3 regions of the Sulfurovum lithotrophicum genome follow, and region 2 is predicted to be linked to each of the others. Evidence: riboswitches for the same ligand, from Rfam matches in the RefSeq annotation. Region 2 holds a riboswitch; each other region holds the start of a gene.
What was found. Region 2 has a riboswitch for cyclic di-GMP ahead of YH65_RS01520 (hypothetical protein). Riboswitches for the same ligand answer to the same signal wherever they lie in the genome.

Region 1: linked by a shared signal. The riboswitch ahead of YH65_RS11175 (beta strand repeat-containing protein) and the one ahead of YH65_RS01520 (hypothetical protein) in region 2 are both predicted to bind cyclic di-GMP.
Region 3: linked by a shared signal. The riboswitch ahead of YH65_RS02850 (type IV pili methyl-accepting chemotaxis transducer N-terminal domain-containing protein) and the one ahead of YH65_RS01520 (hypothetical protein) in region 2 are both predicted to bind cyclic di-GMP.

Annotation. Positions count from the first base shown of each region.
Region 1 is NZ_CP011308.1:410,227-413,381, forward strand. Features, by position in the region: gene YH65_RS01990 (sensor histidine kinase) at 1-823, opposite strand, end outside; cyclic di-GMP riboswitch class I at 964-1,052, shown strand; gene YH65_RS11175 (beta strand repeat-containing protein) at 1,407-3,155, shown strand, end outside.
Region 2 is NZ_CP011308.1:308,954-312,108, forward strand. Features, by position in the region: gene YH65_RS01515 (DUF1501 domain-containing protein) at 1-273, opposite strand, end outside; gene YH65_RS01520 (hypothetical protein) at 283-1,866, opposite strand; cyclic di-GMP riboswitch class I at 1,983-2,057, opposite strand; gene YH65_RS01525 (DUF3450 domain-containing protein) at 2,240-2,470, shown strand; gene YH65_RS01530 (hypothetical protein) at 2,540-2,761, shown strand; gene YH65_RS01535 (GGDEF domain-containing protein) at 2,832-3,155, opposite strand, start outside.
Region 3 is NZ_CP011308.1:596,997-600,151, reverse strand. Features, by position in the region: gene YH65_RS02855 (type IV pili methyl-accepting chemotaxis transducer N-terminal domain-containing protein) at 1-495, opposite strand, end outside; gene YH65_RS02850 (type IV pili methyl-accepting chemotaxis transducer N-terminal domain-containing protein) at 502-1,242, opposite strand; cyclic di-GMP riboswitch class I at 1,353-1,433, opposite strand; gene YH65_RS02845 (c-type cytochrome) at 1,569-1,925, shown strand; gene YH65_RS11185 (DUF2231 domain-containing protein) at 1,959-2,798, opposite strand; gene hemJ (protoporphyrinogen oxidase HemJ) at 2,859-3,155, opposite strand, start outside.

The sequences.
Region 1 (3,155 bases), 100 kb from region 2:
GTTGTTTTTGTTGAAGCGTAGCGATAATGATCTTCGGGACTTGGATATTTTTTTCCAAAAAAATGTCTTCACTGTTTTTCAGCAGATTGAGTATGACCTGAATGATCTCATTTTCATACATCATGATCTCGGTATGGTCATTCAATTCTGTAATGACTTGAATGCCTTTGCCTTCAAGTGATTTTTGAATGATCATCAGGGCATTTTCAACGGGTTGGCTCAAGGGTGCTGTCGCCTTGCTTTTGTAGGGGTTGAAAAAGTTCCTGAAGTCGTCCGTCGTATCGGAAAGATAGCGCACATACTCCAGAATGCTGTCGTGTTTCCTTTGTAGATAAGCAAGGAACTTTTTTCGTTCGGTAGGTTGGGCAAGGTCGAATTTACCGCTTGCGATCTTCATGTTAACCCCTATGACAGCGGAATTTATGGCTCCAAGCGGCTGTTTCCACTGGTGCGAGATCATGCTGAGCATCTCTCCCATTGCAGCCATTCTCTGCTGTTGAAGTAGCAGTTCATCCTTGTGCCGCAACTCTTCCACCGCCAATTCCATCTGTTTTCTCAACCGTTTATTGTATTGGCGCTGTGCATAGAGGCTGAGCAGTATGAGCAGGACAAGCAGGGCAAAAGGAAAGAGCATTTTCAAAAGATTCTCAGCTGTATACCGGGTATTGTCGTCTGTATGCATGTTTTGTACCAAGCGTGCTTCACCCAAAGAGGTAAAGGTACTCTTTGGCTCTGATAGGTTAAGGTCTGAAGGCAGAGTTTTTGCATGTAAAAAAAGATGAAAGGTCAGGAAAAAAGATAAAAAAAGATATACAAATTTCATAGGCTGTCACCGGTGATGCTGGTTTTTATAAATGTACTATAGCATAATAATACTCTTTACGTGACATTTGCGTGACATTTATCTGTTATAATGCAATGTTATGTTATTCCCTTTCTAAATTGAAGAGAGGAAATACAGCATATTGTCAAAGCCAAACCACCTGAGAAGGTGGGACGGAAAGCTACGGATCTCCCCCTTTTTTTTGAGGGCAGACCGCCGGGTTGCCAAAATAAATATTTTACAAAATTACAAGGGGTTGTAAATGAAGTTAATTTGGTCATGGTTGAGGGCGGTTGCCCTTTTTGGTTTTTTGTTTTTAGGTTTTGGGGTTCAGTTGCATGCTGAAGGTTCCTGGCAGATGGGGCTGAATGAAGATGTAACACATGAACAGCCATTGTTTCAATGGAACAGTACTTATAATAACTCAAGTACAGGTTTGGAAGTTAAAGAACGACCTCTCTATGTTGATATCACAAATGCAAATGAAATTATAAATATTCATATTTGTGGAGAGGCAAATGGTGATAATCTGTCCATCGAGATTTATGATGAATCGGGTACAACCTTACTGGATTCCACGACAATGAATAGCTCAAATGTCGATTGTACTGATGATTTTAATGGTATATTGAGTGGAGGATATGAGTTTATTCCAGGAGCAGTAGGTACCTATCAGATACGTTTAGACAATACACAAGGGACGCAAGATGTTTTAAAACGCTTTGATGTATTTGTCAAGACAAACCCTGGTGATGATGTGGACCCACGTATAGATCAAGGGCGGCTTTGGGCCTATAGATGGGCTTTTGATGCAGGTTCTTTTGGAGATAGCCACTCCACCAGTGCCAATTTATACGCTGTGGTTGACGGTGGGTTTAATGGCAGTTATTATACATGGGAACTTGATCTTGACCATTTTGCCGGATATGTATACGAATTAACAGCAAATAATTTGGGACTTACGAGTCCTAATGCTGATGGAACGATTGTTGCCGCTTTGAGTGGATGTATTGATTCAGATAGTGCGGCACCCTGTCCTTCTGTATCTGGAAATAGAAACTATGTTGAAGCGCAATATAAACTTTATCTTTCCAACCCTGCTGCTTCTTACCCCAGGCCCACAACGCTGCCTGAGATTACAAATTTCCATTTTCTTGATGATCAAGGTGTTGATGATTCGATCTCACCAAGTGACACAGTGACAGTACAGGATACAGGAAACTTTCTCTTTACAACAAACTTGGCAATAAGTGGAACCTATACCATTATAATAGATGTAAACAATGATGATGTTTTTGGTAGTGGGGATGTATTTCTGAACGGAACAGCTGTACCTGGAGACAATAGTGTTAACTGGAATGGCGTAGATAATAGTGGTAATACCGTTCCTAATGGTACTTACAAAGCACAGATCGTTCTTAAAACAGGAGAGTTTCACTTTACTGCCGCGGATGCAGAAACAAGTGGTGGTTCAGGTAATAATGGTTTGACAATCAATGCAGTTTTAGATAATGGTAGTATTGATACATCGAATAAAGTTTACTGGGATGATAATAGTTATTTAGGGTTGACACATGCCGATTCATATAATGCAGACGGAACATATAAATACCACAATTGGGGTGATTTTACAAGTGGTGGTGATGGAAATAAAGCATATTTGGATACTTATTCTATAGGAGCGACTTCCCAACCCGTCTTTCTTCGTTTGGCTATAGAACCTGATGATACGCCTCGGACCAAAATGACAGGCAAGGTATTTGACGATGCAAACGGCAACGGTGCATATGATTCTGGTGAAACAGGTTTCTCCAACATCACGATAGCTATTACAGATACGACAGGAACATTTTTTGTTTCAACAGATACAAATGGAGATTATGTAGCGTATACTTCGGCAACTGAATCCAGTGTAGTCATTGACGTAAATGAATCCACTCTCCCCGTAGGTTATGCCCAAACAGCGGGAACAGACCCCGAAACTGTTGATGTTTCAGCAGGCGGAACAATTTCAGTGGGAGATGATGGATATCAAGTACAAGCGGATCTTCGCACAACTAAAGTCGTGGATAAAGTATCTCCCAATGTTGGCGATACAGTTACCTATACGTTAACTGTCACAAATAATGGTCCCGCAGAAGCAACAAATGTAAGTTTGACAGATCAACTTCCAACTGGAATTACTTATGCTTCCAATACTCCAAGCCAGGGAACTTATAACTCTGGTACAGGTATTTGGACCATAGGAACATTGGCAAATGGTGCAAGTGCGAACTTGACACTTTCAGGAACTGTTGATTCTGGAACATCTTTGTTGACAATTACTAACTTT
Region 2 (3,155 bases):
GGGGAGAGGATAGGGATTCTGGCTTGCACTGTTTATCTCGTCCAGGTTTGTGAGGTTCCCTGCAAATTCTGCAGCACCCCCTGTAAGATAAACAATAATGGTCTGGGCATTGTTGTCGTTGTAGATATTCGGATCGAACTGGATCTGATCGTAGTCCAGAGCGGCAGCAGACAAAGTACTGGGGAATACAGAAGAAAGGCCTAAAGCACCAAGACCTTTCATAAAGGTTCGTCGGTCGATATGTTCTTCTGGACGTTGAATGTTCTTTTTCATGATATTCTCCTATGAATTTGTTATGAATTGATATGTTTCGCCAAGTCTGGAAATATAATCAAGGATAAGATCGGCGATATATCCCCGCATCTTTGCATCCAGGTCAGGATTGTCGCTTCCTGTTAATACCAGCCTGCCATAGCTGTTGAACAGATCGGGATCATATTTGTCTGGATCTACAAGGTCTTTGAACATTTGAAGCTCATTGGCCGTAGCATCCCTTCCGATTGTGGAAATGAAAAGAGAATGCACCATATATTCGGCTACCTCTACATTGGTTGTAAGCGTATCTGGAATAACAGCAAATATCTCTTTCAAGCCCCATCCGTCGGCAATCGATACAAAAGAGGAGTTCTTTTCAAATTTGGTCATTAGGTTATCCCTTAAACTTTTGTGCATCCAGGCAAAAGAATAAGTATTGAGGGGTGCACTGACTGCTCTTCCCAGCTTGTATGCCATAGATGCCTGATTCATCTTATCCAAAGCATCGTAGAGGGTGAAAAAAGAAGAACTATGTGGATGCCAGTCCACTGTTTTGGCTATAGGGAGAAAGAGTTCCTCAAAGGAGCGTATTCTGTTGGAATTCAATAAATACTCCCTGGAATAGATGATCTCTTTCAGGAGGTCTGTCCATGCTGTTGGATTGCTCATAACGAGTTGGGAAACGATATCGTCTTTTTGTGTATCCGTATAAGTTGAAAAATAGATATTCACCAATCTTCTGGTCACAGTGGGCAAAAAGTCAGGTTGAAGGACAAGGCTGCTGTAAAAATCTGTTCCGCTGGTAACCGTGGTACCTTCGAACAGGTCAGTGATCGGTTCTGTATTTCCCTTTCCTTCCTCGATGACCAACGTATTGCTGCCTCTATCAAGTTTCCAGTTCTGTAGTGCCTGTGCAGCCAAAGGTACGTGACTGTCATTCATATCGTACAGGTAGATCTCCAGCATTTCACGGCCATTGTCCTCAGGGCTCTTGAACCGTCTCCAATTGGATTGTGATATCATATGTTTAAAAGTGATCCACTGCAAACTGGAACCGGCATTAAGTTCATTTACAAGATTGGAATAGTAGACAGCATAGGCATCGGTTTCTTTGACATTGGGAAGTTCCAGTCCGGGACAATAAAGTATACTCTGGGCCAATACATAGGCGGCCCAATGGTTAAAGTATGTTTTCCCGGGTGTCAAATGAAACAGTCTTGCCAGGATCGGTACTATGACTTGACCGTTTTTGGTGGCACTGTAATACTGGCCAATCAATTCTTCCACGTCACTGACTTCCGCAGCACTGTTCTCCCGATCGAACATGTCATAGGTTTGACTGATAAAAGTACCCGATTGAATACTGGTGTTAATATCATTCATGTCAGTACCATAATACAGAGTGCTGTAAAGCTTGGTGGCCACTTTGTATTTTTTTTCGGTAGAAAGGCTATTGAACTCATCATCTGTTAATCTGGGGAGTGAAAACTCATCATAGGAAAGTGGAGTAGCTTTGATGGTGATACCAAAGCTTGTTCCTCCGGCTTCCATACCTGTAGTAATAAACAGAAGAGATAGCAAAACTATTATTGGTCTGTATAGAGAATACATAATGATCCTTTAAAATATAAAAAATTTAAGGGACAGAAAAGACAGGGGGGGGGAGATTACAAAAAATATGTAAATAAAAAACTCTACTGAGATAGTATTCTCTATTTATTGTCCATATCGGCAACCTGGCAATCTACATGAGACCCATAGCTTTCTGTCCCTACCTCACGATAGGTTTAGCATTTCTAAAACAATAACTTAAATTTAATTGTATTTTATTTTAACTTAAATATTTATTAAATCCAAATTCAGAAAATAGAAAGCAAGTTGGTTTGGTGTTGGAGGAGATGCTGTTTTATACAGGATATTTCCAATTTCTAATTTCCAATTTCTGATTCTTTTGCTATGATAGCGTTTCAGAAAAAATATTATCATGGAGCGAACGATGACAGCCTTACAGAAACTACAGGAAAAGATTACGCAATGGAAAGCAGATTACGAAGCACTCAAAAATGAAAATGAGCAACTCAATGCAGAGCTTGCAAATATGTCTGGTTCCCAAAGTGAAAAAGATACTATAATCGATTCACTGAAAAGGGAATTAGCTGAAAAAGATGCAGAGATCGAAAAAATAATCGCACAAGTTGAGGCGCTGCTGTCATAGTACAGTTGAAAGGTAACAATTAAAAATTGATCTTCTGATTTTTAATTTCTATATCTGAAGGATTTGAATATGAAAAATGTAGGACTTACTGTCTGCGGCAACCGCTATGAAATTAAACTTGAAGATGATTTTGCGGATTTTGTCAACAAGGACCTCTCGGATGCCGGTGTCAACCTGCATACAGACAATAAACCCGATAAGCTTCTCAAAGCCTATCTTCGTCTGGCCAAACAGGCCACTTCCTATGAAGATGAGATAGAACTGCTTATCGAAACGCTGGATGGTCTGTAAAGCATTACCTTTCGTTACTCTCTTTTGGAGAGTAAATACTTTTTGGTGCCGTGCTCTCATAGCTCTTACATCAATTCTTGCTCCGCGTTATAAATGATTCTTCCGTTTCGCTGTTGTCGAACTGTGTTGTTATGAAATCAAATTCAGGTTGCGGATCTACATGGAATTCATAATGTGACAATGCTGTCTTGAGACGTGTTTCAAGATGGAGTGCAGCTTCTCTGTCTGCCATGGGCATGAGTATGGCGAAATGCTCTTCATCGTAACGGCATACTGTATCGCTGTCCCTTGTGGACATACTGATAACATGCGCTATTTTTTGTGCAAGATGTTTCTGCTGCTTCGCATCATAAATCCCACCCTTCAGGTTTGTTACCGACAAAAAGAAGATGGA
Region 3 (3,155 bases), 290 kb from region 2:
GAGACTTGCCATTCTTTGGGAAAGCATACGCTGACGTCCTGCCATATTGACAATTTCACCAGAGTTTTTCCCCGTCTCTTTTGCAAACAGCTTTGTTGCTTTGTCCGATGCCGTCAAGAGTGCTTCCAAATCCCCCTGCAGCTTTTCTACTTTGCTGAGATTTGGGGTTTCCTGTAGTATTTTCCGAAGAGGCTTCCACTGTACTTCTATCTCATCCAGACTCTTTTTAATTGCATCATTTTTGGCATATGCTTTCAACAACTTCAGATGGTCTGTAAAAGCATCTATAGTCTGCTGGAGATCTTTGCCGGGAGTGCCGAATGTATTTCCCATCCCGACCATGGCATAATCCTTCAGCATACGCTGGGTAAACATTCTCTGCTTGCCGGCTATATTGACCGCATCTTCCGTATTTTGAATCTCAACTGCCGCCAATGATGCTGTCAGCAGGAAAAAGATCCCTATCTTTTTTATTCTTTTTTTCATTCTATTCATAATATACTATTTACCTTCCTGTGCAGCATACAGTCCTGTAGCAGTATTCATGTTTTTAAGGATCTCATTGGATTTTTTGTAGATCAATGCCGGAATAAATTTTGACTTTGATCTGTTCATAATCTCAAAGAACTTGAATGCTCTTTCCGCCTTTTTCAAGAGTGCCGTAATCTCCGGTGTATTCATATCTGATTTCATAAGGCGGTCAAGAGAATCTTTGAAAAGCTTCATCGATGCATCCATCTTTTTTTTGAATTGGGGATCGTTCACACCCCATACTTTCAGCATGTACAGACTCGCCATTCTCTGGGAAAGCATACGCTGACGGCCAGAGATATTGATGATCTCACCCGACTCTTTTCCTGTCTGCTTGGCAAAGAGGCCGACCGCCTCATTAGATTGCTTCAAAAGTGCCTCAAGGTCTTCCTGCATCTTTCCTGCCTTATCTTTGCTGGGCGGCTCATTCAGTGCCTGCTTAATGGGAACCCACAACTTCTTTACTTTCAAGAGACTCTCTTCTGTTTTGGGCTCCTTGTTGAACGCGATCAGCGAGTCAAGGTGGTTTTCAAAATTTGCCATTATCTTCGTCAGATCTTCTTTTGGATTTCCGAAATTATTCTGCAAACCTATCATTGCATAATCTTTCAGCATCCGCTGGGTATACATACGCTGTTTTCCGGCTACATCCACTGCCTGCGAAAGGTTAGCGATCTCAATGGCATGCAAAAATCCGATTGAGAAACACATTATTAGAAAAATTTTTATCCAGTATTGGAGAGGTTTATGCATTTTAACTCCTTTTTTTGTATTGAAAAAGGAACCAAAATAAAGTAATAAAAAGTATAGATACTACTTTACGCGGCGATCTGGCGAACTTAATTTTATCAAGTCCCATGACTTTCCGTCCCTGCTTCACAACAGGTTTGGCTTTTTCATTTTCAGACAATCTTTAATTTTGTCTTAATTAATTATACTTGTCATAATATTAAATTAACGTTATTTTTCTCTCTTTTTCTTTTTGTATTGATTTTTCATCATTTTATGAATATAATAACCTAAAAAAAGTACTTTGGATGAAAAAAAAGATATTACTCGGACTCTTTTTAAACCTTATACTGCATGCCGAAACGATGTCGGAAGTCTATTTGAAGAACGGATGTCATGGATGTCACGGGCTTTACGGTGAAGGGATCGGTGCGACTCCCAGACTGCAGGGACAAAGAGAAGAGGTACTGCTCAAAAAGCTGAAAGACTTGCAAAACGGAAAAACACGAACGGCATTTGGAAACGTGATGATATCTTTTGCCAAAAACCTGGATGAGAACCAGACCCTTGAAATGGCAAAATACCTCTCTACTCTCAAAAGAACGGAGCAGGACGAAGTATACGAGTTGGATTACGATGACAATGCAGGAGACGGGAGCTCCTGATCACTGTCTTCCACTGGTTTAGACAAGACAGTACTATTCTGCAGGAGCAAGCTCTTTTTTCTCGTCTGCCTGGGCTTCATTTTTGAAATTTGCACTATCCTCTTTGGTTTCAAATGCCTCTTTTGATGCACTCTCCTCCACTTCTGCAGCGGCTGCCGCATGATCTTTTACAGCTTCAGGAGCATCTATCGCAGCAGACTCCTCTTTTGCAACACTGTCTTCCGGTTTTGCAGATTCTTCTGTCTTTTTGACCTCTTCAGCTTTTTTGGCCTCTTCAGCTTTTTTTGCTTCTGCCACCGCCTTGGCTTCCTCTTCAGCCTCTTTCTCTTCGGCTATATAATCACTCAAGTCATCTTTACAATCAAAGAGTTCGTCATCTTTAATCTTTACGATCTTGACATTGGCACCGTAAGTATAGACCAGTTCTCCACCTTCTTTGCCCTGCTTTAGGATACCTGCAACAAAAAGAACGAGGATCAGAAGGTAAAGTGCCTTCATCATTCCTCTCTGGATCATTGAGGAAAGTAGTTTGAACACAAGCACAATGACAGATGCCAGCATCAGGTAGGTACCGAGCAGCTTATGTGCCTTCAGGTCCGCCTGTCCCGCTTCCGAGAGAAGATCCCATGCATGTTTTCCATCGGCAGATCCGGTAAGATATGCAGCAATTGCCGCCACAACGGTCAGTATCAGTAAGAAGAAAGAGATCACTCCGATCGCTCTTTTTTTTGTAAAAAGATTGATGATCTCCAATAAAAGCACCACTATCGGCAATGCAATGATAAAGTGGTCGACCGGCGGGTGCATAAGTGCCGGTATATCGAACGGTAGTGGTATCTCAGGTATTTTAAACGGTAGTGCTGGTAATTGCATAATTCATTCCTTAAATGTTGATGTGTAGAGATTATAACACAAAACTATTTAGTTTTATGACTAGAACGGTTTGACCACGACCATGATGACAATGAAGATCATCAGCAGTGTCGGTACTTCATTGTAGAATCTGAAATACTTCCCACTTTTGTAGTAGGGATCAACGATCAGCTTTTTACGTATCACATTGAGTGAAAAACTGTATGCGATCAGCAAAGCAACAAAGAAGAGTTTTGCATGCATCCATCCACCACTTTGAAAAATACCGGGATTCAGATAAAGCATAAGTCCACCCGAAAGTATCGTCGCCCACATCGCAGGTACACCGATGTAGTTATAGAGCTTGTACTCCTGTAC